Regions from separate parts of the Paenibacillus sp. 2TAF8 genome, predicted to be linked through region 2. Evidence: a T-box and tRNA genes for the amino acid it is inferred to sense, from the RefSeq annotation. Region 2 holds a T-box; the other regions hold tRNA genes.
The links. A T-box is a leader RNA that pairs with one kind of tRNA and senses whether it is charged. The one in region 2 lies ahead of leuS (leucine--tRNA ligase), so its partner is inferred to be a tRNA-Leu.
Positions count from the first base shown of each region.

Region 1: it has a tRNA-Leu gene. The T-box ahead of leuS (leucine--tRNA ligase) is inferred to sense a tRNA for this amino acid. The anticodon was not compared.
Region 3: it has a tRNA-Leu gene. The T-box ahead of leuS (leucine--tRNA ligase) is inferred to sense a tRNA for this amino acid. The anticodon was not compared.
Region 4: it has a tRNA-Leu gene. The T-box ahead of leuS (leucine--tRNA ligase) is inferred to sense a tRNA for this amino acid. The anticodon was not compared.

Region 1 covers NZ_JBFRFN010000018.1:101,727-107,938, forward strand. The annotation lists gene AB4Z30_RS22665 (hypothetical protein) at 1-400, shown strand, start outside; gene AB4Z30_RS22670 (YqzE family protein) at 584-775, opposite strand; gene AB4Z30_RS22675 (N-acetylmuramoyl-L-alanine amidase family protein) at 966-1,715, shown strand; gene AB4Z30_RS22680 (divergent polysaccharide deacetylase family protein) at 1,690-2,556, opposite strand; partial or broken gene AB4Z30_RS22685 (carbohydrate-binding protein) at 3,217-4,443, shown strand; tRNA gene AB4Z30_RS22690 (tRNA-Leu) at 4,750-4,834, opposite strand; gene pelA (pectate lyase) at 5,040-5,993, opposite strand.
Region 2 covers NZ_JBFRFN010000015.1:65,935-72,146, forward strand. The annotation lists gene AB4Z30_RS20760 (class I SAM-dependent DNA methyltransferase) at 1-610, shown strand, start outside; gene AB4Z30_RS20765 (phosphotransferase family protein) at 820-1,776, shown strand; T-box leader at 1,889-2,141, shown strand; gene leuS (leucine--tRNA ligase) at 2,214-4,658, shown strand; gene comER (late competence protein ComER) at 4,639-5,484, opposite strand; gene AB4Z30_RS20780 (ComEA family DNA-binding protein) at 5,670-6,212, shown strand, end outside.
Region 3 covers NZ_JBFRFN010000011.1:116,056-122,267, forward strand. The annotation lists gene AB4Z30_RS17700 (insulinase family protein) at 1-1,835, opposite strand, end outside; tRNA gene AB4Z30_RS17705 (tRNA-Leu) at 2,191-2,276, opposite strand; gene AB4Z30_RS17710 (hypothetical protein) at 2,498-2,953, opposite strand; gene AB4Z30_RS17715 (hypothetical protein) at 3,168-3,392, shown strand; gene AB4Z30_RS17720 (NucA/NucB deoxyribonuclease domain-containing protein) at 3,633-4,115, opposite strand; gene AB4Z30_RS17725 (ATP-binding protein) at 4,238-5,386, opposite strand; gene AB4Z30_RS17730 (DUF6199 family natural product biosynthesis protein) at 5,665-5,853, shown strand; gene AB4Z30_RS17735 (hypothetical protein) at 6,011-6,212, shown strand, end outside.
Region 4 covers NZ_JBFRFN010000006.1:387,470-393,681, forward strand. The annotation lists tRNA gene AB4Z30_RS11830 (tRNA-Glu) at 155-226, shown strand; tRNA gene AB4Z30_RS11835 (tRNA-Lys) at 343-415, shown strand; tRNA gene AB4Z30_RS11840 (tRNA-Leu) at 433-515, shown strand; gene AB4Z30_RS11845 (DUF1648 domain-containing protein) at 723-1,187, shown strand; gene AB4Z30_RS11850 (helix-turn-helix domain-containing protein) at 1,526-1,951, shown strand; gene AB4Z30_RS11855 (hypothetical protein) at 2,043-2,669, opposite strand; gene AB4Z30_RS11860 (XRE family transcriptional regulator) at 2,700-2,903, opposite strand; gene AB4Z30_RS11865 (urease accessory protein UreF) at 3,167-3,868, opposite strand; tRNA gene AB4Z30_RS11870 (tRNA-Leu) at 4,302-4,384, shown strand; gene AB4Z30_RS11875 (hypothetical protein) at 4,630-5,112, shown strand; partial or broken gene AB4Z30_RS11880 (transposase) at 5,122-5,704, shown strand; gene AB4Z30_RS11885 (glutathione peroxidase) at 6,059-6,212, opposite strand, start outside.

The sequences.
Region 1 (6,212 bases), on a different contig from region 2:
ATCTTTCAACCTGACGGAACTGGAAAAGAAACAGGTTATACCTGCCGTCACAACGTGGATAACAAGTCCACTACATTTGCAGCCGGCTTTTGACCCCTCACAACAACTGATCTGGCTGACATCAGAACCGCTGCAAATCTCTCAGGTCCAGCAACAGATTCAGCGCATTCCTACAACTGGTCATACCGATTCCCTCATCTTCTCAGCAGGAGAACGCAATCTATTCTACGGGGGCCCATTGCCGATAAGCGGGTACCAAATGTGGCATATGGAAGAAACAGCAAAAGTCCTTCTTTACATAGGACTTGGGGGTTTTAACTCTGTACAACGGTTTGTTCCCATAAATAAACTGTTGAATGACGGACATTTTTACGTTCTCACAATTCGCAACTCTTCTTAAACCTCAAACACATCACAAAAAGACGCATTCCTTTTTAAGGACTGCGTCTTTGAGTTGGTTACGGCGAATGTTCCTTGTTAAATACTACAATTGAAAAACTAAATCTTTGTTTTCAACCGTTATGTGTCATTCGCGTTAGCTACGTTAACTCTCTTTAGAGGATTACAGGTGTAAAACAACCGTTCACTCCGAATCTTTTTTTCTTTTTGCCACCCACAGAGATACTGCGAACGGTATCATGCCAAACCATTTCATCGACCATGGCTCTTTCCTTCTGCTCTGTGCTCTCCGTTCTTTCCGCTCATCCTTCGGGGTGTCAATATAATGCACCACACGCTGTGTAATATATTTAACAAGCTCATCACTTTTAGCCATGATGCAGCCTCCTTTTCTTCCGCACATTCGTGAAGTAACGTTAGTTCTATTGTGCGCAAGATGTGATTGAATTAAACATTTTTTTGCAATCAACGTATGAAATGATGTGAATTGCACAGTCTAATGCCAAAGGTATCCATCATGTCTCACTTTTAACTTGGATACCAACTTTGTTAAGGAGTGTGTTTCCATGTATAAGCTGCTGTTGACCGTTTCTACCGCGCTGCTGATCAGTGTCTATTCTCTTCCCGGTATCTCCTTCGCTTCCGCGCTGATTGGGCATGATCCGGTTGCCAATCAGCCATCCATCATGCCGATGACCGATGGAGATGCTTATCGCTCAAGCCATCATGCTTTTGCAGCACCCGTTATTTTGCTGGATGTTGGGCATGGCGGTATTGATGGCGGCACAACAGAAGCAGGTATCTTAGAGAAAGATATCAATTTAGCGATTAGTCAAAAGATCTATCTGCTGCTTCGCAGCAAAGGTTACGCGGTCATCATTAACCGTCTTGGCGACTACGCGCTCAGTGACGAGAACCGCTGGTTGAATACCCGTTCACGTCATATAAGAGATCTCGCACAGCGCAAAAGCCTTAGTGAAGAAGTAAGCACGGATATTGTCGTCAGTATTCATGCCAACTGGAGCCCGCGTTCGGCTACTCATGGCCCTGTAGTGCTTCACCAGAAAGAGGGTCGTAGTTATTTGCTGGCACAATCGATTCAAGATGCCATGAACCGCTTATGCGGAACGCATCGTGACGTCGTATGGGGCAAGACGTTTTACATGTTGAACTATGTGAAACAGCCGGCAGTGATTGTGGAGACCGGTTTTTTGAGCAATGCAGCCGACCGGGCGAGAATCAATGATCCCGCAGAACAAAAACGGATTGCCCAGTCGATTGCCGAAGGTATTATTTATTATCTGTCGGTAGCCTAGGTGCGGCCTGCCAGTGCCATACATCTCGTACCATCTCTCCGATGCCTACGAATTGAACCTGGTTTTGCAAGCGGGAGACTGAATCGCGAATCACGGCAGAGGTGTTCATGCCTGTATGCCCCACGTGTCCAATGACAACGCAGCTTTTCTTGTCAACCGCATGCTTCGCAGCCAGATCAAGCTGTTTGCGAATGTGTGCCTTCGTATTTTGGTCATCCAGAAAAATGTCATTGCCCACGGGCGGCAAATTTTTGGCTACGGCAAGCTCACCAACTACGGAACGAAAATTCGTACGGCTGTCAACGAAAAATAGACCTCGCTCAAGACATACATCCAGCACAATAGACATGATACGTTTATCGGAAGTAATTTTGGAACCCATATGATTGTTCATGCCAATGGCATAGGGCACATCATCAATAGCCTTTTCCACCCGTTCCCGAACCTGCTCGTCCGTCAGATTGGATGTGATTGCCCCTGGTCCAAGCCACTCAGGCTTTCCCTTCTTGGGTTCCATCGGCATGTGTACAATCACATCCATCCCTTTTTCATGCGCAGCGATTGCATCTTGTTTCGTTGTTTGCAAAAAAGGCATCACGGCAACAGTCAGCTTCACAGGCATATCCAAAATCTCCTTCGTACCCTTCATATCATTACCGACATCATCAATAATAATGGCCAGTCGATTGAGCTGAGAAGCAGTTGATGAAGTCGTCTCCGGTGATATGGCAGAAACTTCAGTTCCGCCTGTTCCAATGACTACACTTACGACACACAAGCAGATCCAAAATTGAAATCTCAGTGCACCCAGGCAGCCCTGTTTTCTTTTATTTCGCTTCATACCCTGCAACCCCCTCTAACGTGTTGTTCTCATTGTTTGATATCATGGGCACTTATATGTAAGCTGCCTTTCCCAATTCATTCTAGGACAACTGGAACACAAAAAAGCCTGCATCAAAGCAAGCTTTACATTCTGAATTTCCATAAGTTTTCCTACAATGGAACCCTTAACGTTTCAGTAAAATGATCCGCTTTTCAAAAATCAGAGGTTTCTCTCTTTCGTTCACGGTTTAATGCCCGAGCTAAACGCTCAATATACTTGGTTTGAATCAACTGACTTCTATCTGCCTCGGGAGCAACATGCTCTGAATGATCCCCCCCCCTTCTCCTTCTAAGTTGTTTCCCGCTCTGACATAAATTCCGAAGAAGGTCATTCTGCTATGAAAATAGCAATAATGTCATGAAAATATAAAAAATTACAAAGAACTGCAATATATCAGGTATTTTTAACAGGAATAATATAGTAGAATTTACAAAACAAAGATTTTTAGCCAAGTTATCCATTAAACACATTTCTACATTGAGAGGAAGTGATGCCCCACCCTTTTCGAAGCTATACCGAGGAATTTACATTTCTTGTCCAAGCTTACGCAAGTCAATTATACCGAGGAGAGTGAGCACATTGAAGTTGAATCTCAAATTTAAAAAATCAGTCAACATTATGTTAGCCTGCTTAACAGCACTACCATTGATGTTAACCCCAACGAACGTATCCGCAGCGAGTGACGCCAACATTAACTTATCCTCACAGAAACAAGTAATACGTGGCTTCGGCGGCATTAACCATCCCGCTTGGATTGGTGACTTAACGGCAGCACAACGTGAAACCGCTTTCGGAAATGATCAGAACCAACTGGGATTCTCCGTGCTCCGAATCTGGGTTGACCCGGATCGGAATAACTGGTCTCGTGAATTGGCTACAGCCAAACGTGCGATTGAAAAGGGAGCTATCGTGTTTGCATCGCCTTGGAATCCTCCAAGCAGCATGGTTGAAACGTTTAATCGAAACGGTGATCCCAATGCAAAACGATTACGGTATGACAAATACGCTGCTTATGCGCAACATCTGAATGATTTTGTAACTTATATGAAAAATAACGGCGTGAACCTGTATGCCATTTCCGTTCAAAACGAGCCGGATTACGCTCATGAATGGACTTGGTGGACACCGCAAGAGATTCTTCGTTTCATGAAAGAAAATGCAGGTAGCATTCAAGGTGCCAAAGTCATGGCTCCAGAATCCTTCCAATACTTGAAAAACATATCCGACCCAATCCTGAATGATTCACAGGCACTTGCTAACATGGACATTCTGGGAGCACATTTGTATGGAACACAGTTCAACAATTTTGCCTATCCTCTTTTCAAACAGAAGGGCGCTGGCAAAGAGCTTTGGATGACTGAAGTATATTATCCGAACAGTGACAACAATTCCGCTGACCGCTGGCCGGAAGCGCTCGACATCTCCTACCACATGCACAATGCAATGGTGGAGGGCGACTTTCAAGCCTATGTATGGTGGTATATCCGCAGATCATATGGACCAATGAAGGAAGACGGTACGATCAGTAAGCGCGGATACAATATGGCTCATTTCTCTAAATTCATTCGCCCAGGCTATGTCAGAGTAGATGCTTCCAAAAACCCGGATACAAACACTTTCGTTTCTGCGTACAAAGGCAATAACCGAGTGGTTATCGTAGCGATTAACCGCGGTACATCTGCTGTTAACCAAAAATTTGTGTTGCAGAACGGCAATGCTTCCAGCGTATCTTCTTGGGTAACAGACGCTAGTCGGAACCTGGCTAGTCAACCTGCAATTAATGTCTCTAACCGTGCGTTTACCGCACAGCTCCCAGCACGAAGTGTAACCACTTTCGTAGCTAATCTATCGGGTACGAACTTTATCTCTGAAGAGGACATTGCGTCCGAATTTGAGATTGAACTTCCATTGACAGACATGGAGACTAACGTTGAAACAGATGTTACACCTGCTGTTGAACCTACCGTTGAACCCACTGCCGAACCTGTGAATCAATAAGAATTAAGCAATAAGCCCTCTTTTCAGAACCTTGCCCAATGTTGGCATGGAAGGAACTGAGGGCTTTTTTAATCAAGAAAAGAAATTATAAGTCTACTCAGAAAAATAAAAAAGGTTCCTTCAGAAATTAATCTGAGGAACCTTTTTATGCGATGCGGTCGAGAGGACTCGAACCTCCACGGGGGGTTAGCCCACACGGACCTGAACCGTGCGCGTCTGCCAATTCCGCCACGACCGCATATATTGTGTCTCTCCGATTATTATCGGCGACAAGAAATAATATACCATGCGCAGTTTAACATGTCAACACACATATCTATCCATCACAAATCAGTGCGAATCAGATATGTAACCGATTCGCACTGATCAGGCCTGCTATAGATTAAACTTATATTTCAGGCACCAGTGGACTTATTAGAATATCCAGTCAAAAAGAGAACTTTCTAAAGCTTGGAAGGCCAGTTGCCGTACCATGCATAACCGCCTCTTCTTTCCTTTTCAATATCGCTCAGCTTATATTTCACAACGCCATCACGTCCCACAAAGATCGGTTTGTCTGTACCGAGTTCATAGAAACGGGCCCAGATCGGTGATGCACTGGAATCAGCAATAATTCGGCTATCCCCATTCGCTCTCTCATACCGATATCCTGTAATTTTCACTTTGTTAAACCAGGCTTCGGCACCTTTGATGGATGCAGTGATTCTTGAATTAGCCGGTCTCGTTTTCAGAAACTTCACAATGTTTACGCTCTCACCTGCCGTTAATGAAGGCACTTCATAGATTCTGGCCCCGGCTGGTCTCAGTGAACTGGAATCATGTTGTTGTCCCCATGCCGTTAACTTCCCACCCGATACTACCTGGGTATTCAGGATGGCATCCACTCCTTTGGAAACGGCATTTTTACTGCGATTTGCGAGAGAACTGTCGATAAAGGAAAAGATCCCCTTACGTCCTGCGACTTCATCCAGCATGTACAATACATTAATCATCGCGTCATCATTATAGGTTATATGTTTATGATAGCCGGAGCTTTGATAGACTTGAGGCCAACCGCCATTGGAGTACTGCATGTTAAGCAAAAAGTTGATGCCTTTGATCGCTGCAGCCGAGTATCGCGGGTCATTTGTTTTTTTGAACTCACTTGCTAGTCTTCTGATTTCTGAGTATGTAGCTTTGTTATCGATCGTTGATTTGGCCCATTCACCTGACGTCTGACTGTAATCTTTTCTCCAGCCTCCATCCGGGCGCTGATTTTTTAAAATATCGGACAGACTYGCTGTTGTACCGGAAGCATCAGCTGCCGATACGGTTGGTACAGGAAGGACAGCCATTCCTGCTGCGGAGAATACCATGGAACATGCCAGTACAAATGTTACTAATTTTTTTGCTTTCACAAGACAACACACTCCCCAATTCACAAATTTGATTAATCAACCAAACAAATTCCAATGAAAACAATTTAAATACAAATTTTGTATTTATTAATTGTATGATATGCAATAAATAAACTTTTGTCAATATATGCAACAAAACGCAAAACTTCTCTTTATTTTAACATATAGGAATAACACTTTTAGCTCTTGACAAACTTGTTTAATATCCAGGTCTCTCTC
Region 2 (6,212 bases):
GAACTCCGGCTTTGAAGTGACGGGGATCGATCTCTCCTCCGATATGCTGTCTGTTGCCCGTAGCAAGATGGAAGCCACAGCCCAGGGACATCGTTTGTACCGGGAAGGCAGTGTTCGCTGGGTGCAGCAGGATATGCGGGAATGGAGAGTACCGGAACCGGTAGACTCTGTCATTTCGTTCTGTGATTGTGTGAACTATTTGCTGGAATCGGATGATGTGATTCGTACATTTGAGCGTACGTATGAGATGCTGAAGCCGGGAGGTACGTTTCTGTTTGACGTACATCATCCGAATACACTGATTCGGTATGATGAGGAACAGCCTTTTGTGTTGGATGAGCGCTCGGTCTCGTATATTTGGACGTGTGATTTCGATCAGGAACGGTGTGAAATTGAACATCATTTGAGCATTTTCTCGCGAATAGACGGTGGCAGCAAGGATACCTACCAGCGTTTTGAGGAAGTTCATGTGCAGCGTGCTTATGATCCGGACTGGATGAGATTGGAATTAAGCAAAGCGGGCTTCCGGGACGTGAAGGTATATGCCGACTTCGAGTGGGGAGAGGCTGGAGACAGCGCACAGCGATTGTTCTACGTAGCCGTGAAATAAAATACACTGATCAATAACAGGTTTGATGTATATTTATTATGATGAACTGTCCTTCTGCAGCAAGTGAGCATGTTGCTGGGGGCAGTTTTTTTCGAACAGATATAATCAAAGGTATTGCTGCTTGAAGCAAAGACAGCCATAATAAATGGTAATGGAAAACGTTTTCTGAAGTAGAAGAATTATAATCTCACAATGGGAGGGGTACAATTATGGAAAGTGCATATAAAACAAGATTGTCCAAAGAGCAGTTGGATCAGATTATGAAGCATCATCTCGCTGTATCGATTCAAGATCATGAGGAAATGATTGRAGGCTGGGCAAACCAAGCTTATAAAATCACACTTGATGACGGACGGAAAGTTGTTCTTAAAATTGCACCTTTGGCTGCGACCAATCTGATGCGCTGTGAACAGAATTTAATGACGGCAGAAGTTGAGGCACTCCGGCTTGTTGCCAAACTGCAGGATGTTCCTGTGCCTCAGGTGCTCGTTTATGATTCTTCGCTCCAATTCGCTCCGGCGCAATTTTTTATTATGGAATACATGTCGGGGAAACCATACAACCAGGCCAAAACGCACTGTACTCCCGAAGAGCAGGAAGAGGTTGAACAACAGTTAGGTCGTTACAATAAGCGAATCAACGAGATTCAGGGTGAACGGTTTGGTTATTTTTCCGGGAAAGACAGACAACGTGGCACATGGAGAGAAGCCTTCTTGATGTTAATGGAGGATATGCTCATCGATGGGCAAGAGGCGGAGGTTGACATCGGGATTGATTACAACGAGCTAAGACGTCTGATTGAGGAGAGAGCGGATGCACTGGATGAGGTGACCGAAGCTGTTCTGATTAGCTGGGATTTATGGGATGGCAATGTGCTGGTGCAGGATACGCAGATTACGGGCATTATCGATTTTGAACGCTCGTTATGGGGTGATCCGCTAATGGAGCATTATTTCAGTCATTTTAACTATACTCCAGGATTCCTCAAAGGATATGGACGTGAGATTACAACGGAAAATGAGCGAAAGCGCAGACGTTTGTATGATTTGTATTTTGATCTTGCTCTTCGGATTGAATGTGACTACCGTCATTATGATAACAAGGAGCATGTCGACGGGACAATCCAGAATTTGCAGGAGGGCATTGAACGTTTTCGGAAAATCTGATCAGCAGACTGTTGCATATGGTTTGTAACAGTCTGCCATGTAAACAGATGAAAGTGACATGTCATATTGACTTTGAGCTTGCATTTTTATATAATGCTTCCTATATTGTATACATATTTCGATGATAAGGATCAGTAGTAAATGCTGTACATGACAGAGAGTCGGCGGTTGGTGCAAGCCGATTGACAGTATTTTGCGAACTCGCCTTGGAGAAATGCGGTGATTACAAAGTTCTATGCCTTGTGTGCAGAACTGGAAATCCGCATCGGTTAACCGCCGTTACAGGTCTAAAGGGAGTGGATGACGAAGCACGTTCATCCGCTAACTAGGGTGGTACCACGGGAATTCAACCTCTCGTCCCTAGCGCTGCAAACGCTACGGGATGCTGAGGTTTTTTTGTTGTTATAAATTGCTTATAACCTGAAGGAGGAATATAGATGAGTGAGAATCATCAGCCGAAGCACGGCTATCAGCCACAAGTGATGGAGAAAAACTGGCAGCAATTTTGGGATGAGAATAAAACGTTTAAAACAGGTGAGGATCCATCTAAACCGAAGTTTTACGCGCTGGATATGTTCCCGTATCCGTCCGGTTCCGGACTACACGTAGGTCACCCGGAAGGATATACAGCAACAGATATCGTATCTCGTTACAAGCGGATGCGTGGATATAATGTACTGCATCCAATGGGATGGGATGCTTTCGGTCTGCCTGCGGAACAGCATGCACTGGATACGGGAGAGCACCCGCGTCACATCACATTCCGTAACATTGACAACTTCCGTCGTCAGATCAAGTCACTCGGATTCTCGTATGACTGGGATCGTGAGATCAGTACGACAGACCCTGAGTATTACAAATGGACACAGTGGATCTTTATCCAGCTGTACAATAAAGGTTTGGCCTATGTCGATGAAGTACCGGTGAACTGGTGTGAAGCTTTGGGTACAGTGCTTGCAAACGAAGAAGTTATTGATGGCAAAAGTGAGCGTGGTAACCACCCGGTTGTGCGTAAACCGATGCGTCAATGGGTACTCAAAATTACGGAATATGCAGAGCGTTTGCTGGAGGATCTGGAAGAGCTGGACTGGTCGGAAAGCATCAAGGATATGCAGCGTAACTGGATCGGCAAATCGACCGGGGCTGAAGTAGTTTTTGCCATCGAAGGCCGTGAAGAAGTGATTAAAGTATTTACAACCCGTGCAGACACATTGTTCGGTGCAAGCTTTGCCGTTCTGGCTCCAGAGCATGAATTGGTTGAAGCGATTACGTCCGAAACACAGCGTGAGGCGGTTAAAGCTTATCAGGAGCAGGCTGCGCGCAAGAGTGATCTGGAACGTACCGATTTGGCGAAAGAAAAAACAGGTGTGTTCACAGGTGCGTACGCGATCAATCCGGTAAACGGAGCAAAACTGCCGATCTGGATTGCTGATTATGTACTGGCGGGTTATGGTACGGGAGCTGTAATGGCTGTTCCGGGCCACGATGCGCGTGACTGGGAATTTGCGAAGCAGTTCGACCTGAATATCTTTGAAGTTATCGAAGGCGGAGATGTTACAAAAGAGGCATATACAGGTGACGGCGCACATGTGAACTCCGATTTCCTGAACGGATTGAACAATGAAGAAGCTGCAGCGAAAATGATCGCTTGGCTTGAAGAGAACGGCAAAGGACAAGGTAAAACGACCTACCGTCTGCGCGACTGGCTGTTCAGCCGTCAACGGTATTGGGGAGAGCCGATTCCGATTCTGCATCTGGAAGACGGAACGATGAAGACAGTGCCAGAAGATCAATTGCCGCTGTTGCTGCCTGACATTGATCAGATCAAACCTTCAGGCACAGGTGAATCCCCACTGGCTAACGTTACCGATTGGGTAAATACAGTTGATCCGGAGACGGGTATGAAGGCTCGCCGCGAAACCAACACGATGCCACAATGGGCGGGAAGCTGCTGGTACTACCTGCGGTTTATCGATCCGCATAATGACAAGGAACTGATCTCAAAGGAGAAACAGCAGCAATGGTTGCCAGTTGACCTGTACATTGGTGGAGCAGAACACGCAGTACTTCACTTGCTGTATGCTCGTTTCTGGCACAAGGTGCTGTATGATCTGGGTGTTGTACACACGAAAGAGCCATTCCAAAAGCTGGTCAACCAAGGTATGATCTTGGGAACTAATAATGAAAAAATGAGTAAATCTCGCGGTAATGTCATTAACCCGGATGAGATTGTGAACGAATTTGGTGCAGATACACTGCGTCTTTATGAGATGTTTATGGGGCCGCTCGAAGCGACCAAACCATGGAACGCAAACGGAGTTGAGGGAATGCATCGTTTCCTGTCCCGTGTATGGCGTCTGTTCATCAACGAAGACACAGGTGCGATCAATGAGAAAATTACAGTTGACGGTGGAACGGATGAGTTCAAACGTACAGCGCACAAAACGATCAAAAAAGTAACGGAAGATCTGGAGCACCTGCGCTTTAACACCGCGATCAGCCAGTTAATGATTTTCATCAATGATGCTTACAAAGCAGATACACTGCCTCGCGAAGCAATGGAAAACTTTGTTCAACTGTTGTCACCTCTGGCGCCGCATATGGCAGAAGAGCTGTGGAGTCGTCTTGGACATGAGGGTGGAATTTCTTACGTGGCTTGGCCTGAATACGATGAGTCCATGACGGTGGATGCAGAAGTAGAAATCGTGGTTCAAGTGAATGGCAAAATTGTAACTCGTGCGACTATCGCGAAGGATCTGGATTCACAGGCAATGCAGGATTATACGATGGAACTGGCATCTGTGAAACAGGCGCTGGAAGGCAAGACTATTCGCAAAGTCATTGCCGTTCCAGGCAAACTGGTTAATATTGTTGCCGGTTAATTTCACTGGCACGAAACACCTCATCCAGTTTGACTAAATCTTCATCATATTTCTCATGTGTCGTGTGGATCAGGCTGTCAAATACGCCATCCAGATTATTTCTCAGCAGTGCAAGTGCCTGTGCGGTTATTCCGCCAGGTACAGCAACGCGAGCCTGGAGTTCTTGCGGAGTATAACCTCCTTCGGTGAGCAGCTTGCCTGTTCCTAATAGCATCTCACCGGCAAGAGCACAGGCATCAGCGCGTTTGATCCCTGTCAATCGCACAGCACTTTCAATCCATTGCTCCAAAAAGAAGGATATGAATGCAGGTCCGCAGCTGGAGAAGTCGGATGTGATTCGGGTGCAGGCCTCATCTACTTGGTAGGGTTTGCCGATATGACTCATCAGGCTTTCCAGTATATTGCGGTCTTCGGCAGTCATTCGTTCGCCATGGATGAACAGGGTTGCTCCGCTGCCGACCTGATGTGTAACACTGGGGATAACTTTGGAGACTTTGCAAGGAAGTGAAGATTCCAGATGGCGTAGCTGCACGGGGCTAGTGATCGACACAATTATGTGATTGGAATTCACAACCGGCAAGATGTCATCGATGACATGTCTGAATTCCAGCGGCTTCACGCACAGGAAGATGATATTGCTGCGAATCACCGTTTCCCGATTGCTCTGTGATTCATGCAGCCCGGGGTAACGGAGGGAAAGCTGACGTACTTTCGAAGGGGTTCGATTGCTTGCAGCAATCTGACGGGGTTCGAGTGCACCGGATTGAATCAGGGCATAGATCAACAGGCTGCCCATGCTGCCGGTTCCGATAAATCCAACCTTCATTGGTTCAGGCCTCCTTTCATGCTTTACGGTAATGGCGCAGTATCTTCCCTCTATTGTATGCATGAGACGCTGGTCCACATGACATGAAAATATGTATCTTATATAAGCTAAAGCATTAAACGGTTCGGAAGCACCGCCCGTGTTCGAAATGATCTCTATTTTGAATATGAGGGAGTGTGCGAAAGATGAGATGGAACAAAGCGATGTCCATTGCTGCGGCGGTGTTAGGATGTATACTGATATTATGGTCGGGCAAAAGTGAACAGCCGCCTAGCGGCTGGGAACCGATGCTGCTCGGCGCCGATCAGCCGACAAGTGAGCAGAGTCCCTCTGTTACACAGTCGGCTGCTTCGGTTCGGGAGAATATAGCTGCTACTGCATCAGGCGGGAGTGGGAGCGAGCAGAAATCTGACATTGTAACTCCAGTGGATAACTCGATGGTTAAGGAGCCTAATGTTGCTGTTGCTACACAAGGTGAGCTATCGACCCAGCCACAGGCTCAGATTGAAGAGAGTCGTTCACCTGCATCTGAAAAGACATCTAATACGGCTGGCGAATCAACCGATGGAATAGCCGATAATGGCAAAATCGACGTGAACACGGCATCTGTTTCCAAGCTTACAGAACTTCCGGGAATTGGACAGAAGAAAGCCCAAGCCATTGTGGACTATCGTAATACGCATGGTCCTTTTGCCAAAGTCAGTGATCTTACCAAGGTCAAGGGCATA
Region 3 (6,212 bases), on a different contig from region 2:
TACGTACCAACCCCGCTGTTGATTCCGCCAGAATGGATATGAATTTCATTCGATAACTCGTTAAACAAGTAATTTTGTGTGTCTACGTAACCAAGTACGTTTTTGAGCAATCCCACATAAGGCAATAAGCGCCGTGGTACTTCCTTGATATCAAACAACAGCCTCAGATATCCGATGCCATTCGTATACAAGTTATGATGCAAAACCGTTGTGCCATCCACGTTGTTCAACGTTTGGTACAGTTTAGACGCATTCGTATCAATATCCTCAATAGACAACGTCGGGATGACCTGCTGCTGTTCCTTGGTGGAAGGAGTGTTCTGGTACTCGGCAAGTGCTTCGGTACGCTTAATCATACCCTGCACCTCTTCTGGACTAAGTCCAGCCTGCACTGACTTCAACCGCTCCTTCAGCGCCTCTTCCTTGCGTGCGTTCAAGCCTTTGTCCGGTGTGAGCGCGACAAATGATGTATGTGTATTTTGTAATAAATACTTCTCAATCAGTTGTTCGAAATAACCGTCTTTCATTTTGGACCGAAGTTCTGCAAATACATCATTCGCCTCAAAATACGTGAAAGCTGCTTCCTTATCATACAGCCAGCTTTGGAGGGAGGAGAGTCCGTAGATCAGTCCTTTCGGCATGCGGCCAAAGTCCGCTTCCCGGTGGTTAAACTCATAAGAATTGATGCCGGCAAGCAATGCTTTCGGGTCAAATCCTTCTTTCACAACACGCTCCAGCACTTCCTTGATCGTCCCGAGAAATTCGTCCTTGCTGGACAAGTTGCTCTTCTTCAGTCCCACCGTAAACACAGGCTGATACAAGCTATCATCATAAGAGCCGTAAACATCCTTCGCGATGCCTTTATCTAGCAAGGCTTGCTTCAGAACAGCTCCCGGTGCATTGAGCAATGCGTATAACAAAATCTGAAACGCAATGTTCAATTCCTTATCCAGACTTGTGCCAATTACCGCATTATAGGTCAAAAAGCTGTTGTCTACTTCGGATTCCGTGCTTCCCGCAGAGTAGGACTTCACCGTGTCCACCCGTTTCGGGAAGGCAGATTGCAATTTAACCTCAGAGTCAATCTCGATCCGATCATAGTTGCTCAGGTAATGTTCATCGAGCCATTGCAGTTTCTCTTCCATATCCATATCCCCGTACAGATAGATGTAACTGTTGGACGGATGATAGTACCGTTTGTGGAAATTAAGCAATCCCTCATAAGTGAGATCCAGAATCGCCTCCGGGAAGCCCCCAGACTCACAGGAGTATGTCGTATCCGGGAAAAGAGAGTTCAGCACCTCTCGTCGAACCAACCGTTCTGGCGAAGAAAAGGCACCCTTCATCTCGTTATACACCACACCGTTGTATGTCAGTTCGTCATCTGCAGAAGTCAGGTTGTAATTCCAACCTTCCTGCAAAAATATTTTTTCATTCTCATAAATATTTGTATTTAATACCGCATCCAGATACACATCCATCAAGTTATGGAAATCATGATCGTTGCGACTCGCAACGGGGTAGACGGTTTTGTCAGGATACGTCATGGCGTTAAGGAATGTATTGAGTGAACCCTTGAGCAGCTCCACAAAGGAATCTTTGGCCGGAAACTTTTTCGAGCCGCAGAGCACGGAGTGTTCCAGGATATGAGCTACCCCTGTATCATCTTCGGGAGGTGTACGAAAACCGATGTTGAACACCTTGTTATCATCGCTATTGGACAACAATACGATATGAGCACCCGATTTTAGATGTTCCAGCAGGTACGCATCGGATTTCAGTTCTTCGATTCTACGCTCCTGTAATACCTTATATGGCTTAAGCTGTTTCAACATAAACTTGAGTCCTCCGTCCATAGATTGTTGTGTTGTTTGATGACTGGATACTCGTTCATATGTGCAAGTTACACTGCACTCCGATTTTCGAGTAATGTATCTTATTGGAACTTCATCCGTCAGCAAGGGAAAGGTAATATATGCCTACAGATAGTATACACCATTGTCACCTCACTTCATAAAAAGACGCCCGAATCCACTTTCTGATATGTATTATGTGGGTGTTGTGTTTATGAACTGCGGGGTTATGAAGAAACTGCTTGAGATGAAATCATATTTCTAGAAGCAAAAAATTGCATAAAAAAATCACATGAACTCTTGTTTAACAAGAGCTCATGTGATCTTTTCTTAGAGATGCCGAGGACCGGGATCGAACCGGTACGGTAGTCACCTACCGCAGGATTTTAAGTCCTGTGCGTCTGCCAATTCCGCCACCCCGGCGTATGTATTATTTTCTTGGCGACAAGAAATATCTTACCATGAACAAATTAATAATGCAACACTTTTTCCTAAAAAAATGAAACAGGCACTGCAAGCGTCAGCTCACAGTGCCTAGAAAGTCCGAGTTGCGGTCCCGGACTTCCGGTAAACCATCTATATTAAGGGAGGTGTGAGATAAGAATACCCCCCCAACATTAAAGGAACCTAAAATCAGCCTTAAATTAAACTAAAAAAAACAAAATGGACTTCACACGCTCCGCTTGCTCCTCACTGCACTCTACAAAAACCAGAATGTGACCTTGCAGTAACCAGTCCTCGTAATGATGTGCATCCTCTTCAGGAATGCCTGCTTCTGTCAGCGTTAAGACTAGATCATCTGTCTCACTTCCAATCTCATTGCCTGCTAATCTCCGAACCGCTTTCCCGATGGATGCGGTCTGATCCATTCGTTTTCCGAGCCCGGCTAATATGCCCTTCAGCGCTCCAAACGCTCCATCTGTTCCGGCACCTTTTAGCGGTTTGGGTAGTCCCGTCTTCTCACTAATCATCTCCAGATCTAACTGCTCCTTGGCTACAGCCCCCAGATATTGATCTTTGATACCTTCCTTTTTTAACGCATTCAATAAGATAACTGCATCGTGCTCCGAACGAGCAAGCCCAACGAACAGTTTCGTCATGCTGTTCCCCTCCTCTTCCTCATACCTTATATAACCCTGTAGCTTATGTTCAGTAACGCCTTTCCACTCGCTAAGTCAATACACCTAGAACAGTTTGATTATTTCTCTACTGGAAATCTATACCTAGTTCTGATAGACTAGATAATGAAGACAAATTAACCATTGATAACTTAGACATACGGATGAACATCTTATAAATCAGGAGCAATGACTTATGAAAAAAGAGGTAGAAATTGCCATTCGGCGCAATCAACAAATTTTGGTTCGGAATACAAGCGGACAGACAGTAACTGGCTTCCCGGAGCGATCTGCCGACAGCTCCATTCTCTCTTTACGGACGGTCCAGGGAAATGTGTGGATTCCGTTTGATGAAGTCGAACAGGTCACTCGCCTTTTAACCCTTCGCTCTCACCATCTAGGCACTATGCAGCTCGTGTAGGTACTTGTCATTGTGCATATTCAACTGCTCCTAGTTACAGAGAACGTAGACATATGCTATTAGATATATAAGCTGTATACCGGAGACCTTGTCTTTCAAATACAGCGAACTTATACTCAAAAACCAGACGCCACTAACGTCTGGTTTTTTTTATGTGACTGATAATGACTTTTTTTATATTTTCCCTAAGCAAAAAACACTTCGTCTCCGAACCTTTCCATTGCCGCAACAGGTGCTGTTTTATTTCACAACAAATTTAACGCGCGTACCATCCGGATATGTACTTAGTTGATTACCCACCCATGAGCCTGCACCGCGATTATCTTTAGGCGTAATGTACTGGATATCCGCACCTTTTCCCCCTTCTGCACACATCGCCATAGGCCACTCATCCCGATCCTTCCCTTTTTTGACCGGAACACCTTTCAGCGACAACTCCCTGTTCCCTTCGGCGCCTTTTCGGTCAATCGTACAGACATCAGCATGCCCGGCTTGAATTGCCTTCCGAATATGGTTTGCTGTTTCAGGATATCGATCTGCAGGAAAAGTAATTGTATGATCTACACTCTTGTCGCTTGGTTTGAACGGAGATGGAATGTCCAGCGGCCACTCTCCCCCGGCCCATGCATAAAGAGCAATCAATATCATGCCCACTAAGGTTAGCAGTTTTCCTTTGAATCGCTGTTTCCCTCGACTTCCTTTTCTGCCACGTCTCCTACTCATGATGTGCCTCCCCCATGTAACACTAACATCCCTAGCATTATAACAGAACGCCAGTTCGTAAAACAATCCATTCCACAACAAAAAACAGCCAGATCTATTCCGGCTGCTTACTTTGCACTCTCTTATCCTGCGTTAAAAATACTTTGCCCGCTTAGAAAAGGCACGGTCACCTGAAACTCTGTCCCTTTTCCTTCAGCACTATCTACAGTAATGGTACCGTTCATTAATTCCAACAGCTCTTTGCAAATCGTTAATCCAAGGCCACTGCCTCCAAACCGTCTAGCATGTGAAATATCAGATTGCGTAAAGGCATCAAACAGTTGGTCCATCTGATGAGACGGAATGCCGATACCTGTGTCCCTTACAGAGAAAGTCAACATGGTCATCTCATGCGATTGCTGCTTGACATCCACTAGAAGCTGCACTTCTCCTTGCTCCGTAAACTTGATGGCATTACTCAGCAAATTATCAAGCACCTGCCGTAGTCTTAATGGATCGCCCCACAGCACATCAGGAATACCCAAATCAGCATGACAAAATAAACGAACTTTTTTATTCATGGCTACCAGTTCATGTGTCTTCACAATTTGCTGAATCAGCTTTAGCGGCTGAAACTCGATATGTTCCACTCCCATTTTGCCTCTGCCGAGCTTTGCCATATCCAGACTGTTGTTTACAATGTTCAGGAGCGCTTCTCCCGATTGACGTGCCAGATCCAGATACTCTTTTTGCTCTTCGGTCATATCACCCATTCCCGCAAGTTCGATCATGCCCATAATTCCGTTTAACGGTGTACGAAGCTCATGATTCAACTTGCCGATGAATTCCAGCTGTCCTCTGCTCGTTTTCTCAGCTATCGATGCGGCGAGTTTCAGTTGCTGTTCCGCAAATTTCCGTTCAGAAATGTCATATTGAATGCCAACAAAGTAAAGACAATCCCCTGATTCATTGAAGATGGGATCAATATTCAGTTCATTCCAGAACTTCTGACCACTCTTGGTATAGTTTAAAATCTCGACCTTGATCGATTGTTGTGTGGCTATCGCTTCCCGAATACGTGAAACGGTTTCGGGATCTGTATCTGTTCCCTGCAGGAACCGGCAATTCCGTCCAATCGACTCATCGTGCGTATATCCGGTCAACCGGGTAAAATGTTCGTTTACATACATGAGCGGAAGCTCAGGCGAGGTAGCGTCAACTACCGTAACGGAGGATTTTAATTTCGAAATAATAAATTCCCATTGCATCGGGAGTTGATTATATAGACTCATGTCTGTGTGTCCTCCATCTCACATCCTTAACTCCAGATGGTATGTGTTGATATTAAACAATCTATTTTATTGTACCACAGTTATTCAAACAATGTAGTTCTTGGGTAATAGTTCTTAATCATATCAATCTTTATCCATTCACAATAACCTGCCTATCTTTCAGAAATACACAGATAAAGTTTATTGATCATCGTCAGTATACTGATTGTCTACATTTTTTCCAGGCGCAGACCATAAAGGCAGGCCCGTTAATGGTTGACGAGGAAGGAAGATCGACGATGAAAACTCTCTTTTTTATATTTATGGTTTTATGTATGATTAATCTGTGTTTCCCCAGGTTTGGCTGGTATCTTCGCTATGGCTGGCTCGTACGAGGTGAGAACGACCCCAGCAAATCTTATATGACTCTGGTGCGTATGTCCAGTCTACTTATGCTTCTGATTGCCTTTACGCTTGCCATGGCATAACACAACAACAAAGTTTAATGTAAGACCAGATGCCACCTGCGCAACTGGTCTTTCGTATTTTCTGACGGGAATATGATAACTTTGTTTGTGGTTTTACTGCAGCGTGCACCGTAAGATAAATGATATAGAAGTATCGTTGCAGAAAGGACTACTTGGTATGAACATCGCATTTTATCCATTCTGGGCTGCCAGAACGCTGCTCTCACTTATACAAGTGATCTCAATTACAACTTTGACCTATATTATATACAGACAGACTCAATGGATTGGATATGCACTACTGTTTCTGTTCGTCTATCTGCTAGTTCAGGCAACAGCAGGAATCACGCTCCATTTGCTGATGAAACGCAATACATTAT
Region 4 (6,212 bases), on a different contig from region 2:
ATAGGAAACGAGAGTTAGACTGATCTGATTACAAAATGACCTTTGAATACAAGCAAAAATTTGGATTGTAAAAGGAAATAAAAAAAGTATTGCAATATTATATTTATCTGTGATATACTCATTCTTGTCGCCAAGAAAGACAACTTGTTTATAAGGCCCGTTGGTCAAGGGGTTAAGACACCTCCCTTTCACGGAGGTAACAGGGGTTCGAATCCCCTACGGGTCATAGTATTACCTCATTTTTCACCTTTAAGAGATTCGCCATTAATCAGAATTTCTTTGGAAGTCACTGCTCTGTAACATTCGATAAGCATGGCATAACAACAGGTGAAGTTAGATCGAGAGCCATTAGCTCAGTTGGTAGAGCACCTGACTTTTAATCAGGGTGTCGAAGGTTCGAGCCCTTCATGGCTCACTTTTATAATTTAATATGCGGTCGTGGTGGAATGGCAGACACGCTATCTTGAGGGGGTAGTGGGTGTATACCCGTGGAGGTTCGAGTCCTCTCGACCGCATTAGATGTAAGAGTGAAACATCCCTAATTAATTTAGGGGTGTTTTTTCTTTTGGTTTTATGATGTTAATTGGCTTAGCGGGATTTAATTCCGAATATAGAAACATACATAATAAACGTACAGTACTAAGTTATTGATTGGGGAGCTCCTTTAATCTGCTAACCGGACAAATGAGTTCAATATAGTTTTAAGCATGAAGGGTGATAGAATGAAATACTTTAAAGTTACTCTGTTTATACTTTCGCTTTCTATTTTTTTATTTCATGTATTTAAATTAGTTTATCTTTGGACGGATATTCCTGAACGTATCGCAATCCACTTTACTAACGATATTCCAGATAACTGGGGTCCCAAATCTATCCTGTACATCATGCCTGTCATAGGTGTGTTCTTGTGGTTTCTTATTGGAATATTAGTTAAAAAGCCAGATAAATTGAATTATATTAATTTAACTGAAGCGAATAAAGAGATTCAGTTTTCTAGAACTGGAAAAGTCCTGATTTTGATTCAAAATCTAAGTTTTCTATCCTTTCTACTAGCTAATGAAGCGTTGTTAAATTATGCGGTGGGTATCGATTCTAGCTTACCTTTTATAATCTCGCTTAGTCTTTTGGCTTTTTGTTTTATTGCTCCGATTTATCTTTTAATTTGGGCATCCACATTGAGAAGGTAGATAGGATTAGAATGAATTTACGATCTTAATGAACGTGGTAGTATAATAGGTTGGTTAGACTGTAAAGCAAGGGGGCTTCCTGTTTAATGGAAGTCCCTTGGCCTTTACAGAATATCAATATAACTTTTAACAGGACTTTTCTTTTGAAGGTGAAACCATGGACCGACCTGCATAAATTGTCTAATTTTCTTATGGATTGGTAGGGAGTATGGTAGGCATTTCACTCTTAATTGAGAGAATCTCGGTTGGTATAAAAAGCTGAGCATTCAGAAATATTGTGCTATAATTCTATCATATGGTATTTGCGTTGATTATTACGGTTGGAAGGCGGTTCTTGCATGCAGTCAATCTATGAGCGAATTGAAGACCTGATTGCCGAAAGAGGGATGACAAAGAAGGCCTTCTGTCAACAGCTGAAGATAAGCACGGGCAATCTTGGTGACTGGAAACGTGGTAAATCTATCCCAAGTACAAATAAACTGATTGAAATTGCTTCATTTTTTGATGTTAGTCTGGACTGGTTAATGATTGGTCGTCTATCGAAGGAAGCAATTGTGCGGGAAAAGCGGGAAGATTATTTTTTTAACGTGTTGCGGCAATTGAATTGCCAAGAGAGTGAATTGTCGGCTGTAGAACAGTCTTTTATTAGTGAGTATATCGAGTTCACTCGTTATCGAAAATTTAAAGAGAGTAAAGATGCCGGCAGTTATCGTTACCAACCTGAATCGGAAGACGGGAATAAGTCAGAGCAGGAAGGAACGTAAGTGCCTTTGGATAATAAAAAAACCTCCATCTGTGCCGAATGTAATGCTTTCGGACAACAGGGAGGTTTTTTATTTAGAAATAGAGGGATTTTTAGTTGTGCTTATCAAGAATGTTGGAGTATTTCGGATATAACTGGCGGATACAATCTGGGCAGATGTCATGTGTAAACTCAACTGAAGTGTGTTTCTCCAAGTATCGTTCAACGCTGTTCCATTTGTCTGAATCGTCCTTGATGTGTTTGCAAACGGCGCAAATCGGCAGTAGTCCATAGAGTGTACGTGCTTCGGTCAAGGCTTGCCGCAACTGGAACTCTGTCTTTTTCTGCTCTGTAATATCTGTGTGAGCAATTAAAGCGAGACGGGAGTCTGCCTCTGGCTCATCCTGTAAAGGAGTGAGTTCAACGCGAAACCATTTTTCTTCGTTTTGTGGCGTAGTAACAGAGATATCGTATGTATGGGGCTTGTTAAAAGGTACGACGTTATGCCTCAGATACTGTGCAAATTTGGTTGGATAGAGGTTTTTCTGTTGTGCGGCCCAAGCCTCCATCAGATGCAGGTAATGATTATGTCGGCTGGCTGCCTGTAAGAAAAGTTTATGAAGTCCGTGCTGCCAGGCTTGGTTGCAACTTCGAATCATCCAATGATGATCTATAATGATCAACTGATGATTGGTGGACTGGAAGGATAGGCTTTCAATGTCACATGTAATATGTCTCATGAGAGAAGTCCTCCTTTTATGAAAAAAAACTTATCGTAGATCCTCGGGGATGTCTAAAATGTCGGCGACCTGATGTCTGAATCGAGTTGCTTTTCGTGTGCCATGTATAAGGTTGGATAGACGGTAAGGTGGTATGTCGTGTTGTTCGCAAAAGGTTTTCTGGTCAACTTGAAGCTCGGTTAGCCGTCGCTTGATAGCCCATCCGAATGGAGTGACTGGTTTTTTCTTGTTCAATAGGGTTCACCCCTGAGTGGATTTTATAGTATTCAGCAGGTCATTCTTCGTGTAATATAGATAGAAATGCGTGCTATGAATTCCATTATATACGTAAATTCGTCATCTAACAATTAAAAAATACGGAAATAAGTGTATTTTATGAATTATTATTACGTAAGTACGTGTTATTTGAATGGATGAATATGAAAAAACACGCCAGCAAGAGGATTTGCGGCGTGTTTTTGGTGTGTTCTGCAGAAAGGTAAGAGGAATGATGGGGTTTATGCTCTATAAGCGTGGAGACCCGCTCCGAGCATGTGGAAGCTGGGGAATAATGACTTCATAGACATGGAATTGGGGTGCATATGTGATTCTGAAGAGGAAGTGCTAACGGTAGTCCATTCGTTTTCGAGGTCTGCGGTCAGGCGAGACAGTAGTTCCCGAGTAGCAGTTTCACTTAGAAGTATAACTTTGCATGCTTCAGATACGCATGCATTCATGGCTGAATGCAAGTAACCGAGAACCGCCTCTTCGACGGGGATGTCGAGGTGGTGGTTGATCCAGGCGTGAACAGTGGAGAGGCAGCCAACCGAGTTGTATTTGGCGAAGATCTGTTCAAGTGGGCTAAAATCGATCCAGGGGTGCAAAGCTCGAGAGAGTTTAATTAAACGTTTGCCTATGGTTGTTGCTTGCCCTCTCAACTCAGGAGGGGTCCGTTGTATGTGCACAAGTTTGTCGATTAAGGCAATTCTCCAAGTATCCTTATGATCAGTCGCGGCATAGATTCCCTTGATGGCCATTCCTTCGAGTCGCACGAGACTTGGGTGTAGCTGGCAACGCATAAATGATTCGAGGTCTTCGGCTGTCCGAATGGTGCCTTCCTTGATGTGGGCGTCTATACCAAAGAAATGGGTGAACCCTCCCACCTGGACAGAGGGGTCAAGCAGTTTGGTGTAATCGAGCAACTTATTCCCACGGTTCACGATCTTTCGCCTCCTGTGGTTTATTGTGTTAGGTTTTATTACGCGTTTTTAGTTTTAATTAATTTTTATGTGTGAATTCGAATTATATGATATATATATTCACATAATTATCCTTGTTTTGTCAATCTTTTGCGCAAAAAAATAGATTTATTATATATAACATGTTTATTGTGTTAATTAATATAACATTTTATCTGATGTGAATATGAAATCATTTGTTTTCAAATGACAGCTCTTTTTTGAGGAATCAGATTTAATGATATGTGCTTTCTAAGGAAATATGACTGAATTTTGTGCAGATTATAGGCAACCAGAAAGGGGGAGTGCATAGCTTAATGTTAAAACGTTGTAAGATGAGAAAAAAGTAATAAAGTGCTTTACTTTTTCGTGGTAATCCGGTATAATTAATTCTGTTGCCGATAATTTACGACATGCGGTCGTGGTGGAATGGCAGACACGCTATCTTGAGGGGGTAGTGGGCGTATGCCCGTGGAGGTTCGAGTCCTCTCGACCGCATTATATGAAAAGTCCTTGTAGATCAAGGGCTTTTTTTATTTATTTACTAAACATATATGGACATTTTTGCAGGTCAAACTTGTCTCTGAAAATCTTTATTTAGACTGAGGTGATTTACTGACAAAATTAATCGATTCTTGCGCCAGAAAAGGCGTTTTTTTTATATTCTTAATTAACTACCATTATATATAAATTTATTGTATAATGGAATTGGTTGTAAATTTTGATAGAAGGATGGGATAAAAATGAGGCTTAGAAAGTTGATTACGGTCCTTTTAACTTCAATGTTATTACTAACTCTGTCATCATCAGTTTTTGCTAGCGAGATAACACCTACAGCGATAGGAATAGGAGATACGAGGGATGACGCTATTTCGTTAATCTTTGCGAATGGTAGCAATAGGGCTGAATATTCACTATTCTTGCAGAACAATAGTGACCAAGACTGGTTTAAGTGGACAAATACTACTGATAAAACACGATTTGTTAGAATTGAAAGCCTCAGTGAAGACAGAAGCATAACAAACAGATTAGGAATTCAATATGATTTTAACAATGGTTATCTTTCTACTCTAATGTATGCAGATACATCAGGAATAAGCTCGGGTCATATTATGAATATTGTACCAGTACCTCCGGGGGCCACTATTTACATGGTAGTAGACGCTCCAACTTTATATGGTGTACAGCAATATAAATTATTCTTTTATGATTTTGAAAGTCTTTAAAGCTATAAGACCGTCATTGCTGATGCGGGGATGGTAGTGAGGAGAATTACAGTTATCTGAAGGGAAAAACATTCAGGGGATCGTGAAGTACGGAACGTATCACAAGGAAAAAACAAGGACTTTTCAGCGAGCTATCGGTAAAGAAGAGAAACTGGACTTACAACGAAACGTCAGATACATGGACTTGTGCAGCTGGACAGACGTTATATTTTCGGTATGAAAGTCGGACGGTGAAGGAGAGCGGCTACCCGATTCTGACACGTCATTACCTGAGTGAGGATTGTAGCCAGTGCCCCCTGAAGGGCACATGCACAAAGGCTCAGGGAGACCGGGAAATTGCATTTAGCTTGACCTACATGCGGCAAAAAACGAGATGAGAGAACGTCTGCGTAGCGAAGAAGGATACACACTGTCGGTTCGGCGAATGATCGAGCCTGAAAGTGTGCTTGGGTAAAATAATCGAGGATTCCGAAGATTCCTGCTTCGTGGCTTGCAAAAAGTAAGCTTGGAAGTCGGGTGGCCTTGCCTTACCCACAATCAGCTCAAAAAAGCAACAATGACGGAAAAACGTAAACGGGACCAAGCAGGATAAACCTCTGCTTGGTCCCGTTTGAACGTATCGGTGTTCAATCTCTTCACCGATGTTCGTTTTTAAAGGCTTTTGAGACAGCGCTTATTACTGAGAGAGAAGAAATCAGTATGGTCTTTATTGATATTCGCCATCATACCCTAAGTGGCATGGCGTACGGCTTGATGGGGCACAAAAGAACAAATAGGCAATATAGATGAACAATAGCAGCCTTGCAAACAGATCTAGACTACATTAAGAGTGGAATGGATGCTATCCGAATGGTATATCAAAAATATAAAAAACCATCCTGCAGATTGGAGTAAATCCTGACCTCATTGCTTCCGGATGGTTTGTTTATTAATTGTAAAAATAGATTTATTTGAGCAGTTTCTGAATATCTTCTTCAATTTTGTCTGGAGTGGTCTGCGGGGCATACCGCTTCACAACTTTACCATCTTGATCGACAAGGAATTTGGTGAAATTCCATTTAATCGCTTTGGAGCCGAGCAAGCCTGGCGCTTCTTTAGAA